Regions from separate parts of the Mesorhizobium sp. B2-4-2 genome, predicted to be linked through region 2. Evidence: riboswitches for the same ligand, from Rfam matches in the RefSeq annotation. Region 2 holds a riboswitch; the other holds the start of a gene.
What was found. A riboswitch is a leader RNA that binds a small molecule or an ion and turns the genes downstream of it on or off. The one in region 2 is predicted to bind thiamine pyrophosphate.
Positions count from the first base shown of each region.

Region 1: linked by a shared signal. The riboswitch ahead of thiB (thiamine ABC transporter substrate binding subunit) and the one ahead of FJ942_RS21525 (YkoF family thiamine/hydroxymethylpyrimidine-binding protein) in region 2 are both predicted to bind thiamine pyrophosphate.

Region 1 covers NZ_VFVM01000016.1:272-7,606, reverse strand. The annotation lists gene FJ942_RS25775 (ABC-F family ATP-binding cassette domain-containing protein) at 1-1,265, opposite strand, end outside; gene FJ942_RS25770 (thiamine diphosphokinase) at 1,267-1,911, opposite strand; TPP riboswitch at 2,000-2,115, shown strand; gene thiB (thiamine ABC transporter substrate binding subunit) at 2,158-3,156, shown strand; gene thiP (thiamine/thiamine pyrophosphate ABC transporter permease) at 3,394-5,007, shown strand; gene thiQ (thiamine ABC transporter ATP-binding protein) at 5,007-5,789, shown strand; gene FJ942_RS25745 (M48 family metalloprotease) at 6,047-7,335, shown strand, end outside.
Region 2 covers NZ_VFVM01000010.1:62,800-73,245, reverse strand. The annotation lists gene FJ942_RS21575 (hypothetical protein) at 588-776, opposite strand; gene FJ942_RS21570 (hypothetical protein) at 1,111-3,684, shown strand; gene FJ942_RS29075 (hypothetical protein) at 3,704-3,826, opposite strand; gene FJ942_RS21565 (class I SAM-dependent methyltransferase) at 3,865-4,692, opposite strand; gene FJ942_RS21560 (glycosyl hydrolase 108 family protein) at 4,875-5,612, shown strand; gene FJ942_RS21555 (hypothetical protein) at 5,615-5,815, shown strand; gene FJ942_RS21550 (ABC transporter permease) at 5,812-6,051, shown strand; gene FJ942_RS21545 (hypothetical protein) at 6,036-6,236, shown strand; gene FJ942_RS21540 (hypothetical protein) at 6,337-6,648, shown strand; gene msrA (peptide-methionine (S)-S-oxide reductase MsrA) at 6,831-7,349, shown strand; gene FJ942_RS21530 (hypothetical protein) at 7,488-7,805, opposite strand; TPP riboswitch at 8,024-8,137, shown strand; gene FJ942_RS21525 (YkoF family thiamine/hydroxymethylpyrimidine-binding protein) at 8,128-8,736, shown strand; gene FJ942_RS21520 (ABC transporter permease) at 8,835-9,590, shown strand; gene FJ942_RS21515 (ABC transporter ATP-binding protein) at 9,587-10,354, shown strand; gene FJ942_RS21510 (ABC transporter substrate-binding protein) at 10,347-10,446, shown strand, end outside.

The DNA of each region.
Region 1 (7,335 bases), on a different contig from region 2:
GGCCGGGCCAGCACGCGCGCAAGGATCAGCCGTGCCCGCTCGCCGCCCGACAGCTCGCGCACCGGCGTGCGTGCCTGCTCCGGCTTGAACAGGAAGTCCTTCATGTAGGAGACGACGTGGCGCTGCTCGCCATTGATGACAAGGTTCTCGCCGCGCCCGTCGGTGAGATACTGAGCCAGCGTCTCCTGCGGATCGACCGCCTCGCGCTTCTGGTCGAGCGTGGCGATCTCCAGATTGGTGCCGAGCCGCACCGAACCGGCATCCGGCTGCAATTCTCCGGTCAGCATCTTCAGAAGCGTCGTCTTGCCGGCGCCGTTCGGCCCGACGAGGCCGACGCGGTCGCCGCGTTGGATGCGGGTCGAGAACCCCTTGACCACGGTGAGGTCGCCAAAGCTCTTCTCGATGTTCCTGGCCTCGATCACCAGCTTGCCGGATTCGGCGGCGTCGCTGGCCACCATGGTCGCGGTGCCTTCGGCGCCGCGATGGCCGCGAAAACGCTGGCGCATGGTCTGCAATTCGCCCAGGCGGCGCATGTTGCGCTTGCGCCGCGCCGTCACGCCATAACGCAGCCAGTGTTCCTCGCGCACGATCTGGCGGCCGAGCTTGTGCTGTTCGCGCTCTTCTTCCTCAAGCACCTGGTCGCGCCATTCCTCGAAATGGCCGAAGCCCTTATCCAGCCGGCGCGTCTGGCCCCGGTCGAGCCACACGGTGGCGCGCGAGACGCGCTCAAGGAAACGGCGGTCGTGCGAGATGACGATGAGGGCCGAGGAGGTGCGGACGAGTTCCTCTTCCAGCCATTCGATCACCGAGAGATCGAGGTGGTTGGTCGGCTCATCGAGCAGCAGGATATCAGGCTCGGGCGCCATGACGCGGGCAAGGGCGGCGCGCCTGGCCTCGCCGCCGGAGAGGTCGCCCGGCTGCTCCTCGCCCGAGAGGCCGAGGTGCTCCATCAGGTAGCTGGCGCGATAAGGATCGTCGGCGGGACCGAGGCCGGCCTCGACATAGGCGCGCACGGTTGCGAAGCCGTCCATGTCGGGCATTTGCGGCAGATAGCGGACGGTCGCCGATGGCTGGCGGAACACCTCGCCGTCCTGCGGCTCGATCAGGCCGGCGGCGATCTTGAGCAGCGTCGACTTGCCGGACCCGTTGCGGCCGACCAGCGCGATCTTGTCGCCGGCCGACGCAGCCAAGTCGGCGCCGTCGAGCAGCGGCGTGCCGCCGAAGGTCAGTTTTATTCCGTCGAGATTGAGAACAGGCGGCGCCATGTCAGCTTTCTGGCAAGGGATAGGGATGGGCGAGCAGCAGCGCGCGCCCCGCTCCCAGCGCGATCTCGAGCCTGCCCTTGACCTCATTAGAGATGGTCAGCGATGAGCCGAACGCGACCTTGACGCGGTCAAGCGGCCATTTCGCGCCGGCGACGGTCAGCCCGGCAAGCTCGGAAAAACCCAGGATCGAGAACAGGGTGCCGTCTGTATAGTCGAAGTGGACCGTGCCGTGCGCCAGGGGCACGCCTTCCTGCGCGCCGCTGGTCAACAGCACCTTTGTCCCGGCCCCGGCCAGCCGCAGGGCGAGCGCCATGTGCAGGAAGGCATGGTCGGCGCGTTTGCCGCCGAAGGCGCCGGCAAGCACGAGGCTGGTCGCGCCGCGCTCCAGGGCGGCCGATATCGCGAGTTCGCCATCGGTGGCGTCCTTCTCTGCCGGGAAGGTTCGGCGCGGCACGGCGGCCAACTCATCCGGCAGGCCGGCGGGCACGGAATCGAAATCGCCGACCCACAGTTCCGGCACAAGGCCGAGCGTCCTCGCATGGCCGATGCCGGCATCGGCGGCGATGACGCGGGTCCCCTCGACCTGACGGTCGAGCCGTGGCGTGCGGATCAGGTCGCCGCCAAGCAGGATGGTGAATGTGCTCATATCGTGTGGCCCTTACCAGCCCGGCAGCGGAAACGGAAGGCCGGCAAACAGCCACTTGCGCGGTTCACCGGCCGGGCCTATGTGTCGAGGCGCTCTAACGGGGTGCCGGACGCGATATTTCGCGGACCGGCTGAGAGGCAGTCTCGCCAACCCGCTGAACCTGATCCGGTTTGTACCGGCGGAGGGATTAGACGTTTCGGACAGTCCGACGCCTCAATTCCTTTAACCCGAACGAAGGAGGCGCCGATGCGCACGCTTTTATACGCCCTTGTCTCTGCAATGGTCGTGGTTCTGTCCGGGCCGGCCTTAGCCAAGGACAAGCTCACCGTCTACACTTATGAGAGCTTTACCGCCGACTGGGGCCCCGGCCCGGTGGTGAAGAAGGAATTCGAGGCCGAATGCGGCTGCGATGTCGACTTCGTCTCGGTTGCCGACGGCGTCGCGCTGCTCAACCGCGTCAAGCTGGAAGGGGCCGCGACCAAGGCCGACATCGTGCTTGGCCTCGACACCAATCTCACCGCCGATGCCAAGGCCACTGGCCTGTTTGCGCCGCATGGCGCCGTGACCGGGCTCAATGTGCCGGGCGGCTGGAACGACGACATCTTTGTCCCGTACGACTATGGCTATTTCGCCGTCGTCTATGACACGCAGAAGCTGAAGACGCCGCCCAAGAGCCTGAAGGAATTGGTCGAGGGCAGTGCCGACGACAAGATCGTTATCCAGGATCCGCGCACCTCGACGCCGGGCCTCGGCCTGCTGTTGTGGGTGAAGTCGGTCTATGGCGACAAGGCGCCGGAGGCCTGGGCCAAGCTCAAGGCGAAGGTCTTGACCGTGACGCCGGGCTGGAGCGAGGCCTACGGCCTGTTCACCAAGGGCGAGGCGCCGATGGTGCTGTCCTACACGACCTCGCCCGCCTACCACATGGTTGCCGAGAACACCGAGCGCTACCAGGCCGCTTCCTTCGAGGAGGGCGAGTATCTGCAGATCGAGGTCGCCGGCATCACCACGACGGGAGCCAAAAATCCGCTGGCGGAAAAGTTCATCGCCTTCATGACCGGGCCGAAATTCCAGGATGCCATCCCCGAGACCAACTGGATGTTCCCGGCCGGCAAGACCGACAAGCCGCTCAATCCGGCCTTCGACAGACTGGTCAAACCGACCAAAACCTTGCTGTTCAGTCCCGAGGAGGTCGCGGCCAACCGCAAGGCATGGGTGGATGAATGGCTGGCGGTGATGAGCAAGTAGTTTGGTCGTATGATCGGATGATGAGTGCCCTACAGCGCCCCCCACTGTCCTGCCGGACATCTCCCCCACGAGGGGGGAGATTGGCCGTCACGACGGCTTTCGCCAATTGGCGACGTCACAGGAGAGGGTGGAGCGCTGAAGCAGCCAATCTCTCCCCAAGTGGGGGAGATGTCCGGCAGGACAGAGGGGGGCGCGAAGGAACGCGACGCTCGCTAAAGGTCCTTTGGGTGGCGCAGCGTGCAGCGCGCGTCTGACCCCCGCATCTCCGCCGGTATCCTCGCGCTTGCGGCGATCGGGCTCCTGATCGGCGGCGCGTTTGCGGGTCTTCTTTTCGAAGGCGCGAACGATTTCTCCGGAGCCTGGGCAGCCTTCGATCCTTATCTCCTGCGCGTCGTGCGCTTTACGTTGTGGCAGGCGGCGCTTTCGACGCTGTTGTCGGTGGCGCCGGCCCTGTTCGTGGCTCGCGCGCTGTCGCGGCATCCGCGCTTTCCCGGCCGCGGCTTCATCCTCCAGCTCTTCGCCCTGCCGTTGGCGCTGCCGGCGATCGTGGCGGCGCTCGGCATCCTGGCGCTCTATGGCCGCGCCGGCTATTTCGCCGGCTTTCTTGGTGCCGTCGGCGGTTACAATTGGCCGGGCATCTATGGCCTCTCCGGCATCCTCGTTGCTCATGTCTTCTTCAACCTGCCGCTGGCCACGCGGCTGTTCCTCGAAGCGCTGCAAACCATCCAAGCCGGCCAATGGCGGCTGGCGAGCCAGCTCGGCATGGGTGCCGCACCGGCTTTCCGGCTGATCGAGTGGCCGACACTGCGCGCCGCTCTGCCGGGCGTCGCCGGCCTGGTGTTCATGCTCTGCATCACATCCTTCACGATCGTGCTGACGCTGGGCGGTGGCCCCGGCGCGACGACGCTGGAGGTCGGCATTTACCAGGCTCTGCGTTTCGATTTCGATCCCGCGCGGGCGGTGGCGCTGACTCTGCTGCAGATCGCGCTGACCTTTGTCGTGGTGCTGGCGTTGACGCGGCTCGGCGCCAACACCACCGGTGACGCCAATCTGCCGGTGGCGCCGCGCCGCTACGTCTCGGCCGGCAGGACCGAGGCCGCGCTGAATGCCGCGCTCGTCGTGCTGGCCCTTTTGTTCGTCGCCGGGCCGATGACGGCGACGGTGATGTCAGGCCTCGGCGCCGACCTCGGTCGTCTCGCCGGCGAAGCGGCGGTGCGGCAGGCGACGCTGACCAGCGCCGTGCTGGCTTTCCTGTCGGCGCTGCTGTCGGTTGCGCTGTCGCTTTCGCTCGCCATGGCGCGCCGCGTGCTGGCCCTGAAGCGCCGCTCCGGTCCGCGGACCGTGCTCGAACACGCCACCGACACCGGTGCCGGCTTCGTCCTGGTCGTGCCGCCCATCGTCATCGGCGCCGGCTGGTTCCTTCTGCTGCGCCATGTCGGCGATGTCTTTGCCATAGCCCCGGTCATGGTCGTCACTGTCAATGCAGTCATGGCGATGCCTTTCGCCATCCGTGCCATCCGCCCTGCCTATGATGCGGCGAGCGAGCGCCATGAGCGGCTCTGCGCGCTTCTGGGAATAGCGGGCTGGCCCCGATTGCGGCTGGTCGACTGGCCGTCGCTGCGACGGCCGCTGGCCACCGCCTTCGCGTTTGCCATGGCGCTGTCGCTTGGCGATCTCGGCGTCATCGCACTGTTCGGCAGTGATTCCGTGCAGACCTTGCCATACCTTCTCCTGGCGCGCATGGGCAGCTACCGCACCGAGGACGCCGCCGGCCTGGCGCTGCTGCTGGGTCTGGTCTGCCTTGTGCTTGTGGTGGCGGCGAGCGGGCTGGGAAGGGGAGAACGAGACTGATGGCTGCGGGCGCCACCAATGGTGCGACAAGGGGAGCCGAGGTGCGGCTGGACACGGTCTCGTTCAGCTACGGCGACGCGCCGCTCGTTTTCGATGTCGATTTCGCCGAGTCAAAAATCACCGCCATCATGGGGCCGAGCGGTTCGGGCAAGTCGACGCTGCTCAATCTGGTGGCGGGCTTCGAGACGCCGCAGTCCGGCCGTGTGCTGATCGGCGGCGCCGATGTCGGCGCGGCGCCGCCTTCGGCGCGGCCGGTGTCGATGGTATTCCAGGAAAACAATCTTTTTGCCCATCTTTCGGTCGAAGAGAATGTCGGGCTCGGCCGCTCGCCCTCGCTGCGGCTGACCGAGGCCGATCGCGCTGACATCGCGGAGGCGATCGCACGCACCGGCCTCGCAGGCAAGGAAAGACGCCTGCCGCGCGAACTTTCGGGAGGCGAACGCCAGCGTGTCGCATTGGCGCGCGTGCTGGTTCGCAACCGCCCGGTGCTTCTTCTGGACGAGCCTTTCGCTTCACTCGGACCGGCCTTGCGCGACGACATGCTCGATCTTGTCGCCGACGTGCATGCCGAGCGGGGCATGACGCTGTTGTTCGTCACGCACCAGCCACAGGACGCACGCCGTGTTTGTGAGGAGGTGGTGTTCCTCGACAACGGCATGGTTGCCGCTAAGGGCAAGGCGGATGATTTCTTTGCCGGGGCTGGTCCTGAAGTTTTCCGGCGCTATGTTGGCACAAGCGCCTGGGAGGCTGGATCACGAGATATTGCCCGGAAGCGGACATAATTTACGCTCAAACCGGCTCCTGGCGACGGGGCGATTGCTTGCCATGACAGAGGTAGTGTGGCTAGGTCCGCCCCGTACCGGTCCGGTGCAGGCCGTGATTTGCCTGCGGCATCCGCCGCGCGTTGGTATGGCGTGGATGCTGTAATGCTTTGATTTGCGCATGAGCCCTTGCGAGGATCGCCCCGATTTTCGCGGGCATGCGCCAGACCCGAAAGGAAGCCGTTCTGCCGACCGGCACGGAAAGACCAAGAGGGAAAATGCTGGCGCGCTTTCTGGCGCTGGCTGGCTTTGTCGTAGCCCTGGCAAGCTGCCAGATGTTCACGCCTCCGGAAGTCCAGGAATCCGGCTTCCAGCCTTCCGACAAACCGATCACGGTCGACAATGTCGCGGCCAATAACAAGTTGGCCGAACTGGCCAAGGCGCAGCATCCACGCATCCTGGCGACCTATGGCGGCGAATACTCCGATCCCAAGCTCGAGCGCATGGTCGCCAAGGTCGTAGGCAGCCTGACGGTGGTGTCGGCCAACCCGACCCAGACCTATCGTATCACCATCCTCAATTCGCCCAACGTCAATGCCTTCGCACTGCCGGGCGGCTACCTCTACGTCACGCGCGGCCTGCTGGCCCTGGCCAATGATTCGGCCGAGCTCGCCGCCGTCATCGCGCATGAGATGGGCCACGTCACCGCCAACCACGGCCTGCAGCGCCAGCAGCTCGAGGCCGAGGAGGGGCTCGCCACCAAGGTTGTTTCCGACGTGCTCGGCGACAGCCCGACCGCCAAGGCGGCGCTGATCCGCGGCAAGCTGAGACTGGCGCAGTTTTCGCGCAACCAGGAACTGGAGGCCGACGCGATCGGCATCAAGTCGATCGGCGAAGCCGGCTACGATCCTTACGCCGCCGGCCGCTTCTTGCAGTCCATGTCGGCCTACACCGATTTCCGCTCGATCAGCGGCGCCACCGACGCCAGCCTCGATTTCCTGGCAACGCATCCCAATACGCCGCAGCGTATCGACCTTGCGCAACGCCATGCCCGCCAGTTCGGCCCGCCGGGCGTCGGCACCCGCGATCGCGACGCCTTCCTCGCCGGGATAGACGGCCTGCTCTACGGCGACACGCCGGAAGAAGGCTATGTGCGCGGCGAGACCTTTCTGCATCCGGGCCTGGGCGTGTCCTTCTCGGTGCCGGAGGGCTTCATCATCGACAATTCGGCCGCCGCCGTGACGGCGACCGGGCCGGGCGACATTGCGATCCGCTTCGACGGCGTGTCGATCGACAAGAACCGTGCGCTGACCGATTATATCAGGAGCGGCTGGGTGGCCGGTCTCGACGACGCGAGCGTCAGGCAGGAAACGATCAACGGCAACGAGGCGGCGACGGCGCATGCAGGCGCCGAAGGCTGGCAGTTCGATATCGCGGTAATCCGCGCCGGCGGCCAGGTCTACCGGCTGCTGACGGCGGCACCATCCGCCAGCACGTCGCTCGACACCGTGGCGCGTTCCGTCAGCGGCTCGTTCCGCATTCTGAGTGCCGCCGAAAAGGCGGCGCT
Region 2 (10,446 bases):
CGCGATACAAAGACCTCACCATGGAGGCGGAGCAAAATGCCCGACGAATTTCCGGAACTGAAGGAGAGCTAGTTCCGTCATCCAAATTCCTGGTGGGGTGAATTTCTGGCCAGTCGGCGCCCGATGGCCGAAGAATACAATTTTAAGCAAATGTTTCCGGATTGGTCTATTCTGTTACCTGGCGGCAGTTCAGGTGCAATACAGCGGAAACACCCACGGAACACCTTGGCATTAGGGCTGCCAGTGCACTTCGATGGCGCAGCTGGCAGCTCTGCGATGTGTAATATTAGCTAGGCGTAAACTTTGGCATGTTCGTTGCACCTTACCCCTTGAGGGGGCCACAGGGGTTGGAACCGATGTATCGAAATGACACAGAACTGTTCGCGCGGGCGAACGAGCGGGGCATTACGATCTATCAACGCTCGAAAACGGTGTGGATCGCGGCGGGAAGCTACCGGGACCGCGAATATGCGGTGAAGGGGCGGACACCCGCCCTTGCGCTCGCCTTGTGGAAGGAGGCCACCAGATACAGCGGGTCGGGACTTTAGAGCCTGTCCTTGCCGTCTGGATGAAGCCTCAAAGGCGATCTAGACGCCCGCTACGCGACAGAACATCTGCAAAGCCGTCAGGGCGCGGGCCTCGGTCGGCTCTTCGCCTCCTGCCTGTGAATCCGCCGGCGCCGTCACCGCTCCAACGGATTTGTACCGTGAAGCGAACGGCCTTTCTTCTGCCGTGCGGTTGTCGTTTGCAGCGACGACAATCGCGGATTTTTTCATCGGAAATCACACCTTGTGGAAGCGCTGCGACATTGACGCTCCCATAGCGCAAGCCACCGCAGTGCGCGGGTGTTAACACGGCAGCCAGTCCGGGAGCAAGCCGGCATTGCTGCTTGTTCAGGAAGTGCGTGCCCAAGGACAAAAAACCGACCGCTGAATTGTCTCTCGCCTAGCCGAGCGATCGTGACCAAACTTCTCAAGGAAGAACCTGAATGACCGTGGCGCCGTGGCCGCACGGGCCAGCGCTTATCCCATCCGAACCCGTCGCCACGCCGCCAACCAACCCGAATTCCAAGCCTTGCTTTCGCGAGGCTTTTTTTATGGAGCAAGCCTCATGGCCCGACCCGCAACTGCCGCCGTTCGCCTGCTGACGGGCGAGCGCGAACCCGTGCGCCTGGCGACGACGGCAAACCTGGAGACGGTCATCGTCGACGGCGTTGCCTGGATCCTCGGCCTGAAGACGATCGACGGGGTTTTGACCGCCGTCGGCGACCGGGTGCTGGTCAAGAACCAGTCGGACGCCCGGCTGAACGGCATCTATACGGCGAGCGAGGGCTACTGGTACCGCGCCGCGGACGCCCGCACCGCGCGCACGATGCAGAAGGGAACGACCGTTCACGTGCAGGAGGGGGTTGCTTCGGGTGGCCTGGTCTACGCTTTCCAGACCCTCAATCCTGTGATCGGCACGAGCGACATCGTGATCTCCTACTATCTGTCGGATGATCCGCTCGGGGATATCGGCGGAGCGCTGGCGGCAGTCATCCACATCGCGGAACTCGCGCGCGACCTGGCCCAGCAATATGCCGCCGACGCCGCGCAGGTTTCGGGCGTCAACGTGCCGATCTACGCATCCGTGGCGACAGCATCGGGCTCGACGATCGCTGCCGGCGTCAAGAGCATCAGGACCCAATTCTACGCCCCGGTCTTCACGACCCCGGCAACCCTGGTGGGCGGCGCCAACTATGCCCGCATGTCGCGCGCGGCGATCACCGCCGGCGGCTACCCGGCGCTGGCCTATTTCCGCTCCGCCGACCGCTTCATGCCGGACGGGACGACCGATGCGGTCAATGGCGGGTTTTGGGTGTTGAATGAAAGCGTCGCCACCGCCACGATGTTTGGCGCCCGTGAAGGGCTTGCCGACAACGCGCTTGCGTTAAACGCGCTCGGCTCCTATTGCCGGATTACCAAGGCCGTGCTCGTCCTGCCTGCCGTAGCAACATACTACGCGGTTGGCTCTTCTATCGACTGGCGCGACATCAGCGAGATCAATGGCAAGGGGGCGCTGATACGCGGTGCTTTCGACGGCCTTTCGGCGGTCCGCATCGGTGGGACCGGAACGAATGTTTTGCGCGGCGCAAAGATCTGGTTAGAAGTCCAGAATACACCAGACAAATCTGTTGTCGCCAACACGCGAGGCATTCACTTCGGCGGCATGGCCGAGAGCAAGCTCTGGCTTGCTGCCCGTGGTTACGACGAAGGGCTCTATTTCGACGGCCTGACGGCAAATACAAATTGGGTAAGCAACGAATTCAACATCATCACTCTCTACAACAACGGCTCCCATGTGCATTGCGATCTGGCTGGCGCGAGCTATTTCGTAAACAACCAGTTCCGCGGTGGAACCTGGTACATCGGCACCAACCAGAAGGCGGCGGGTCGCGGGACCTTCAAGCTGACTCTCGCCGGGACCGCTGCCGTTGAAGAGGTGTTGATCGACAGCCCCCAAATCGGCATTGATGGTGGCTCGGCCGGCGTTAGCCATGCAGCTTTCATCTACGCCGCGCTAGGCAGCACCAGCAACCTGACCACCGTGTTTTTCAAGAATGCGCGCATCGAAACTTACAGCGCCTTCACCAACACACTTGCTCTCGTCAACGTGCCATCCGCGACTGGCTTCGCCTCCTTCAACATTGATCTTTTGAGCGCGTCAGGCATCGATGACGCGAACATCCTTTCGCCTGATCTGAAGCGCCTGTTTGTCTCACTGCGAGATATGTCGAATAGGCCGACTGGAGGGGCCAACTTGGTGAGGCGCTTTCAGGGCGAGCGGTTCTTTCCGGTGCAGGCCGAGGGCCGCATCACAGTACCCGGCGTCGTTTTGTACGACAGCGCGACCGGCGGTTATACAGCTCCATCGCCCTTCCTGACCAACGGTGTCACGGCGCGCACGTCGCGGGCCAACGGCGACGGCCAACTTGTGGTGTCAAGCTCGGGCCAGGCTGTCGGCCACATCTACAAAAAAGCCAACACCACACAGCACGCGTTCCTCAACTTCCTTAACGGTTCGCGCGCCATTACGGTCATCTGTTTCGACGCCTCTGGCACCGTGTTGTCAGGCAATGCCCCGTACTATGCAAAAGGTAGCAACGGCCAGTCAATCGCTCGAACCGGTGCATCGGTTTATGAATTTTCGACCAACTGGCTGTGGATACACCCATCTGTTGCCTCATTCTTCGTTGGGGCGTCCGGATGGATTGGCGCAACGATCATTGAAGGTATCGATTTTGAACAAGGCTTCGCCGCGCCCATACTGCGATTGCGTGATCAAGAGACCGACATCAGCCGGCTTTGCTATAGCTTCCTTATGGAAAGCTATCTTCCCGTTGGAGCGACCATCGAGCGGGCACAATTTGGTGGATATCGAAATACATTCCTACTGAAGACCACCGTCTCCACCGCCGCCATTTCCGGTGCCACCACGATTGGCTTAGCAAGCGTCGCGGGAATCACGGCTGGCGACCGTATTGGAATCGAACTTGACACTGTGATTACCGGAGCAGAGCTCCAATGGCACCACACAACTGTGAACGGCGCACCTTCGGCTAACACGGTGACACTGACCAATGCCTTGCCGGCAGCAGCCGCTGCCGGCCGCGCGGTCAGGCTCAATCGCTGGGTGGCGCGCTAGGTCGGTTTCTTGCGCAGGATCAGCAATGCTTCGTCGCCATCGGGAAGTACGGCACCTTCAGGTAGTGATCGGCCGCCGTGGGGCTGATATCGATGTTCCGGCGCATGCCGAGATAAAGCCTGCGGGCGATATTTCTGAGCAAGGTCTCGCCTCCGATGGTTTATCCGGGCTCTCGTCTCGTCACCGCCTGACGCCCCAGGCATAGGTTCTTTGCTTGGACGCGTTCAGACGGCGCACCTCGTACCGGCCCTGCCGCTCGATCTCGGCGACCGCTTCGACCACGCCATCGAAGGACCCCGGCGTGACGTCGTCGAATACGACCATGTCGCCCTCGCGCTGAACGCCCGAAACGCAGCGATGCTCGGCCAGCACGTTCTTCCTGGTGTGCTGCGCGTCGATGAAGGCGAAGTGGATCCGGTTCACGCCGACCCTGGGCAATTGAAGGAGTGAATCGCCTTGCAGGAAAATGATCCGGTCGGCCAGCGGCTGCCACGGCCGAAGCAGTTCGGCGCGCGACTTCCTGCCGTCATGGTCGTCGATGCAATTCCAGTAGAAGCGATGATGGTGCGGCAGGACGTCGAGCGTGACGACATGCCCGCAGGCGCCGGCATCGGCGAGTGCCTTGGCCATGCAGATCGCGGAGAAACCACGCGCGGTGCCGGTCTCGACGACGGTGGTGAATGGCCTTGGGCTGTCGGCCAGCTGGCGGCGAAGAAGACTGTAGAGCACCCGCCCGTGCGGGTAGGCGAGCGCGCTGGTCTTGATGGTGATCTGGGTGTGGAGGGCCAGTTCGTCGAGCCAGTCGCGATCGACGGCAAAGCCGGTTTCGGCCTCGAGCCTGTCGATCTCAGCGAATGAGACGCGCCGGGTGGCTTCGAACAGCCTCAGATATTCCTTTTTCGAGGCACGCGGCGCCGAGCCCAGCGGGTCGACGTTCCAGCGGCGATCGATGGCGGCCGACAGGCTGTTGAAGGCCAGGCGTCGCGCGGCGCCAACAAAGTCTCTCATCCCAGACCTGTTCGTCCTAAAATTGTATTTTTTCTAACCATGCGTCGGCCGGCGCGCAAGGCGACCTTCGGTTTTGATGCACTGCAAGTAGGCACCCAGCCGCGCGCAACGGCGACTATCCGCACCCCTGTGCTGCCGGCGATCACCCACTCACCCATCCACCAGAAATCGAAAGGGATATCATGGACCGCAATTTTACGTGGGCGCTTGCGCTCGTCCTCAAATCCGAAGGCGGCTGGTCGGACAATCCGGCCGATCCGGGCGGCGCCACCATGAAGGGCGTCACGCTCGCCAATTTCCGCCGCTACGTGAAGGCGGACGCCGTCAAGGCGGATCTCAGGAAGATCAGCGATGCCCAGCTCGCCACGGTGTACCGCCGCTTCTACTGGGATGCGGTGGCTGGCGCCGAGTTGCCCGACGGCGTGGACTACGCGGTGTTCGACTATGCCGTGAACAGTGGGCCAAGCAGGGCGGCGAAATATCTTCAAGCAGTCGTCGGCACCGCCCAGGACGGCCGCATCGGGCCCGAGACGCTCGCGGCCGTCGCTTCCCGACCGGCCGCCGTCGTCATCGACAATCTCTGCGATGCCCGCCTGGCTTTCCTGAAGCGGCTTCCGACCTGGCCGACTTTCGGCAAAGGCTGGTCGAGCCGGGTCGGATCCGTCCGCGCACAGGCGCTGCTGCTGACGGCTGTCGGGGCAGGCGAGGCATCGGCCACGCGGCCAGATCCTGCACCGGCCGCTGCTGCGGCGGCGCCGGGCGGCGCTGCTGCCGTAGATGCCGTCGAATCGGTCGCGGCGATGCCTGCCGGCGCCAACATTCCAGCCGCCGCCAAGGCGGGCGGCATCATTGTCGCGTGCCTGCTCGTCGCCTACGCCGCCTGGCACCACATCGCCGCCACCTTGCAAGGAATGTTCTGATCATGGCCACCACAACCCAGCCGACCATCCGCCCGACCAACAAGCTGACGGCCGCGACCATCGCCGCCGCCGCCGTTTCGATTTCGGGCGTCTTCGTGCGCAATGTCTGGCCATCCTGGTACGATGCCGAGACATGGGCCACGCTGCTGCCGCTAGCCGTCTTTGCCGTCGGCTATCTCGTCAAGGACGCGCCAAACCAATGAGCGCGCTCCTCTCCTTCCTGCTCAGCAATTCGACCGTTCTCGGCATCGGCGCAGCCATCGTCGCTGCGTTTGGCTGGGGTGTTCGCCAGCGGCTTGCCGGCGAGCGCGCCGAACGCAGCCGGCAGGCCGCGGCCGAGGCGGCGGCGCGCGACGTCGCCGACCAAGTGGACAACGATATCGGCGCGCTACCCGCCGCCACTGCCCGAAAGGAGCTCAGGTCATGGGCAAGGGATTGATTGTCGCAGCGGCCGCAGCACTTGTCGCGGTAGCCGGCTGCACCACCGTCACCGGCGGATTTTGCGCGGTTTCGAGCCCGTTGCGCTTGTCCGTATCCGCCGTCGCAGCGCTGTCGGATGCGGAAGTCCGGACGCTGCTGGCGCACAACCGCAAGGGCGAGAAACTGTGCGGGTGGAAACCATGACGATCGTATTGCCGCTCGATTCGGGCCCTGCTGCTCTGGGACTGCTCATCTTCGGTGCCGGATCGGTCGTTCTGTTTCCTGATCGCGAGACAATGAAATGATGCATGATATTTTCGATGTGCTCGGTATCAAGGTGCCGGTGGTGGTCGCCGGCCTTTCCGGCGGCATATTGCGCGCGCTGTCGCGCCACCGCTACAAACCGCGCGAGATGGTGGCCTCGCCGATCTGCGGCGCGCTAGCCGCCGCCTATCTGACGCTGCCCGTGGTCCAGTATTCCCGCGCCATGGGCCTGCCGATGGCCAATGACGACACCACGACGCTGGCGGCCGCATTCCTCATCGGCGTCTGCGCGATGTGGATCTCGGATATCGTATTCGAGGTCGTGGTGCGCAGGTTCAAGCCTGGGGAGTGACGCCGCGCGTCCGTGGTGATCGGCAGCAGGACGCGCCCATCGACTGGACGAAGCCGACGACAATGCCCATCTATGGGAAATCCTGGAGCGGCTGTCATAGCGCCGGGCCTCCAGTTTTATCGTGCGCAATTCCGGACGGAAACGGCTACAACCTTTCCCGGAGTTGCTTTGGGGAGATTGATATGGCGACTTCAAGCGAACGCGCGGTGCTTGCCGGCGGCTGTTTCTGGGGCATGCAGGATCTGATCCGACGCATCCCGGGCGTCCTGTCCACGCGCGTCGGCTACAGCGGCGGCGACGTGCCTGATGCCACCTACCGAAACCATGGCACCCATGCCGAAGCCATCGAGATCAATTTCGATCCCGCCAGTGTGAGCTACCGTACGCTGCTGGAGTTCTTCTTCCAGATTCATGATCCGACGACACGCAACCGCCAGGGCAACGATGTGGGGATGAGCTACCGTTCGGCGATCTACTACACCACCGATGAGCAGAAGCGCGTCGCCGAAGACACTATCGCCGACGTCGACGCCTCGGGCCTGTGGCCCGGCACGGTGGTCACCGAGGTGGCTCCGGCCGGCGCGTTCTGGGAAGCCGAACCCGAGCATCAGGACTATCTGCAGAAATACCCGAACGGCTACACCTGTCATTTCGTCAGGCCGGGCTGGAAGCTGCCGGTTCGCGAAAAGGCTGTTTCGTAGACGGCGCCCGAACCGAGACGAAGGCCGATGGCGGTTTACGTCTCAGGCGCCTGCCTGTTCGGCGAGGGTGAACATAAAGAGACGGAAACGCCACGGAACAGGCGCCCCGTGGCATTCTCCAGCAGTTTCGGCGAGTGGCTACTTGCCGCAATGCTTGTCGTTGACAGTCGGCGAAGCCGTGCCCGGAGCGGTGTGGCTGGCATCCGGCTGAGCACCTTGTGGGCTGGCCGGACAGTTCCGGTCCGCGTTCGAATTCATGCCGTCGGGCATGACGGTCGTGCTCCCGGTCGTGCCAGGATCCACCGTGTTCGGCGATGCCGGCGTGTTCGGGTCGACCGTGACCGACTGGCCGCTGCCGGGCCCATTATTGGCGCCGTTTCCGCCAGCACTTTGCGCCATCGCCGAAGTCGCGAGACCAATGGTAAGAGCCGAAGCTGCGAGGATTTTCATGAGCATGGTTTGTCTCCATTTCTGTGAAGTCTTCGCTCGTTTCCACGAAGTTCGTCGCGTTTGCGACTATAGGGACAACCACTCGTCGTGGCTAAGGTTCCGGACAAATTTCCCTCAAGACCGGGCCCGACGGAACCGCCCATAAATCAGGCCTGGCGCAATGCATTTCCGGCGATGGTCCTGAAAAAACAGCTTTCATAGCCGCCCGATTGGTGCTTTAACGCGTCCATCCACAGGGGTGCTCCGTACGGTCGGGGCTGAGACGGGGGCGGCAAGCCCACAGACCCTAGAAGCTGATCTGGGTAATACCAGCGGAGCGAGGCGGGCGATGTTTTCAGGCGCACAGATTTCCCTATATCCCATGTCCGGCGATTTTGTCGGCGTCATCCTTGGCGCGCTCGGGGCACTGGACCCCTATCGTGATCGACTGCGGATCGAGACCGACGATATCTCGACCTTGCTTGTCGGGCCGCCCGAGGTGCTGTTTCCTGCCATGCGCGACCTGTTCGTGGCGGCAGCGCGCAGCGGCAAGCATTGCGTGCTTTCGGCCGCCATCTCGCGCGGCTGCCCGGGCGAGCCGGACGATCCGATCTGCCGCTCCGACGCGTTTGGCGGACCTGCCGGGCCGCTCGGCCCGCGCAAGGAAGCGGCTATCGCCGCCGTGCGCGGCGTGGCCGTCACCGGCCAGCCGGCGGCGGCGCAGTTCTCGCTTTACGTCATGGGCACCGACGACCACATGGACGAGATCTATGGCTGCATCGACTTCCTGAAGCAGTCGGGCGTATATGAGCGCTCCAAGCATTTCTGCACAAAGTTGCGCGGCGACGCAGGCGCCATTTTTACCGCACTCAACGAGGCCTTTTGCCGCTTCGGGCCGGGTGCCGGTCACGTAACGCTCGACGTCACCGTCTCGGCCAACAGCCCCACCGCCGTCTGACGGCGCGCCCCGCGCCATCCGCTCCGGGTACCTGCGTGTCCTCCCCGTCCGCCCCTTCGCGTCCGATCGTGGACCTCATCGCCAGAACCGCTCCGGCGATGCTTTCGGTGGGGCTGCTGCTAGCCGCGTGGGAACTCTATGCGCGCTTTGGTGGCATCAAGCCGACAATCCTCCCGGCGCCATCGCGCGTCTTCGCTCAGGCAATGCTCAACCGGCACGCGCTGGCCGATAACGCCGTGCCAACCCTCCGTGCCACGCTCGCAGGCTTTGCCTGTTCGCTCGGCGGTGCCTTTGCGCTGTCGATATTGATCGACTTCTCCCAGCCATTGCGGCGCGCCCTTTTTCCGGTCTTCGTGGTCAGCCAGACCTTGCCGCTGGTGGCGATTGCACCGCTGGTGGTGCTGTGGTTCGGCTTTGGGCTGATGCCCAAGATCATGCTGGTGGCGCTGGTCACCTTCTTTCCGATGTTGGTGGCTTTGGCCGAAGGATATGAGGCGACGGAGGCTGAGATCGGCCAAATGCTGCGCGCCATGGGGGCAGGGCGCTGGCGTGTCTTCGTCCTGGCGCGGCTGCCCTCGGCGCTGCCCTACTTCTTCGCCGGTGTCAGGATCTCGATCACCTATGCTGTCGTGGGCGCCATCTTCGCCGAATATGCGGGCGCGGCGAAGGGCCTCGGCATCTACATGCTCAACGCCAAGAACAACTTCCGCCCGGACCTGGTGCTGGCCGCCGTCGCCGTCAGCGCCTCGCTGACGCTCGTCCTGTTCGGGCTGACGATGCTGGTCCAGCGCCTTGCCATGCCATGGGAACGGACCGCCGGCGGGCGGGCCGCAGGAAAGGGGCCGTGGCGATGAACCGGCTCGAACTGCGACATGTGCGCAAGGCCTTCGAAGGACTCGACGTGCTTGCCGACATTTCGCTCAGCGTCGGCGCCGGCGAATTCGTCTCCATTCTGGGCCCCTCCGGCGCCGGCAAGTCGACGCTGTTCCAGTTTCTGACCGGCGCGCTTCACGGCGAGGGCGAGATATTCTTCGACGGCAAGCCGCTCGATGACCACGGCCGGCATTTCGCTTTCATGCCGCAGCGCGACGCGTTGATGCCTTGGCGGCGCATTCTTGACAACGCCACGCTCGGGCTTGAGGTGCAAGGTGTCAGGCGCAAGGCTGCCCGCGCTCGCGTTGCTCCGCTGTTCGAGGAATTCGGGCTTGCCGGTTTCGAACGGCATTTTCCGGCGCAGCTTTCCGGCGGCATGCGCCAGCGCGCGGCCTTGCTGCGCACCGTGGTGCAGGAACGCGATATGCTGCTGCTCGACGAGCCGTTCGGCGCACTCGATGCGCTGACCCGCGCCGCCATGCAACGCTGGTTGGAACAGATGTGGCGGCGCCACTGCTGGACGGCGCTGCTGATCACCCACGACGTGCGCGAAGCTGTGTTCCTGTCCGACCGCATCTATGTGCTTTCGGCGCGGCCGGCGCGCGTCGTCGCTGAGATCACCGTGCCGCTGCCGCGTCCACGCGAACTGGCCGGCGGCGCTGCACGGCAGGCCGGCACCCTCGAAGCCGAGATCCTCGACATCCTCCTCAACCCGAGCCACCAGAAGGACACGGACCATGACTGACCTGACGCGCCGGCAAGCCTTGCTGCTCACTGCCGCTGCCGGCCTTCCCCTTATAGCCCGGCCAGGCCGATCTCTTGCCCAGGCGGCCGCCC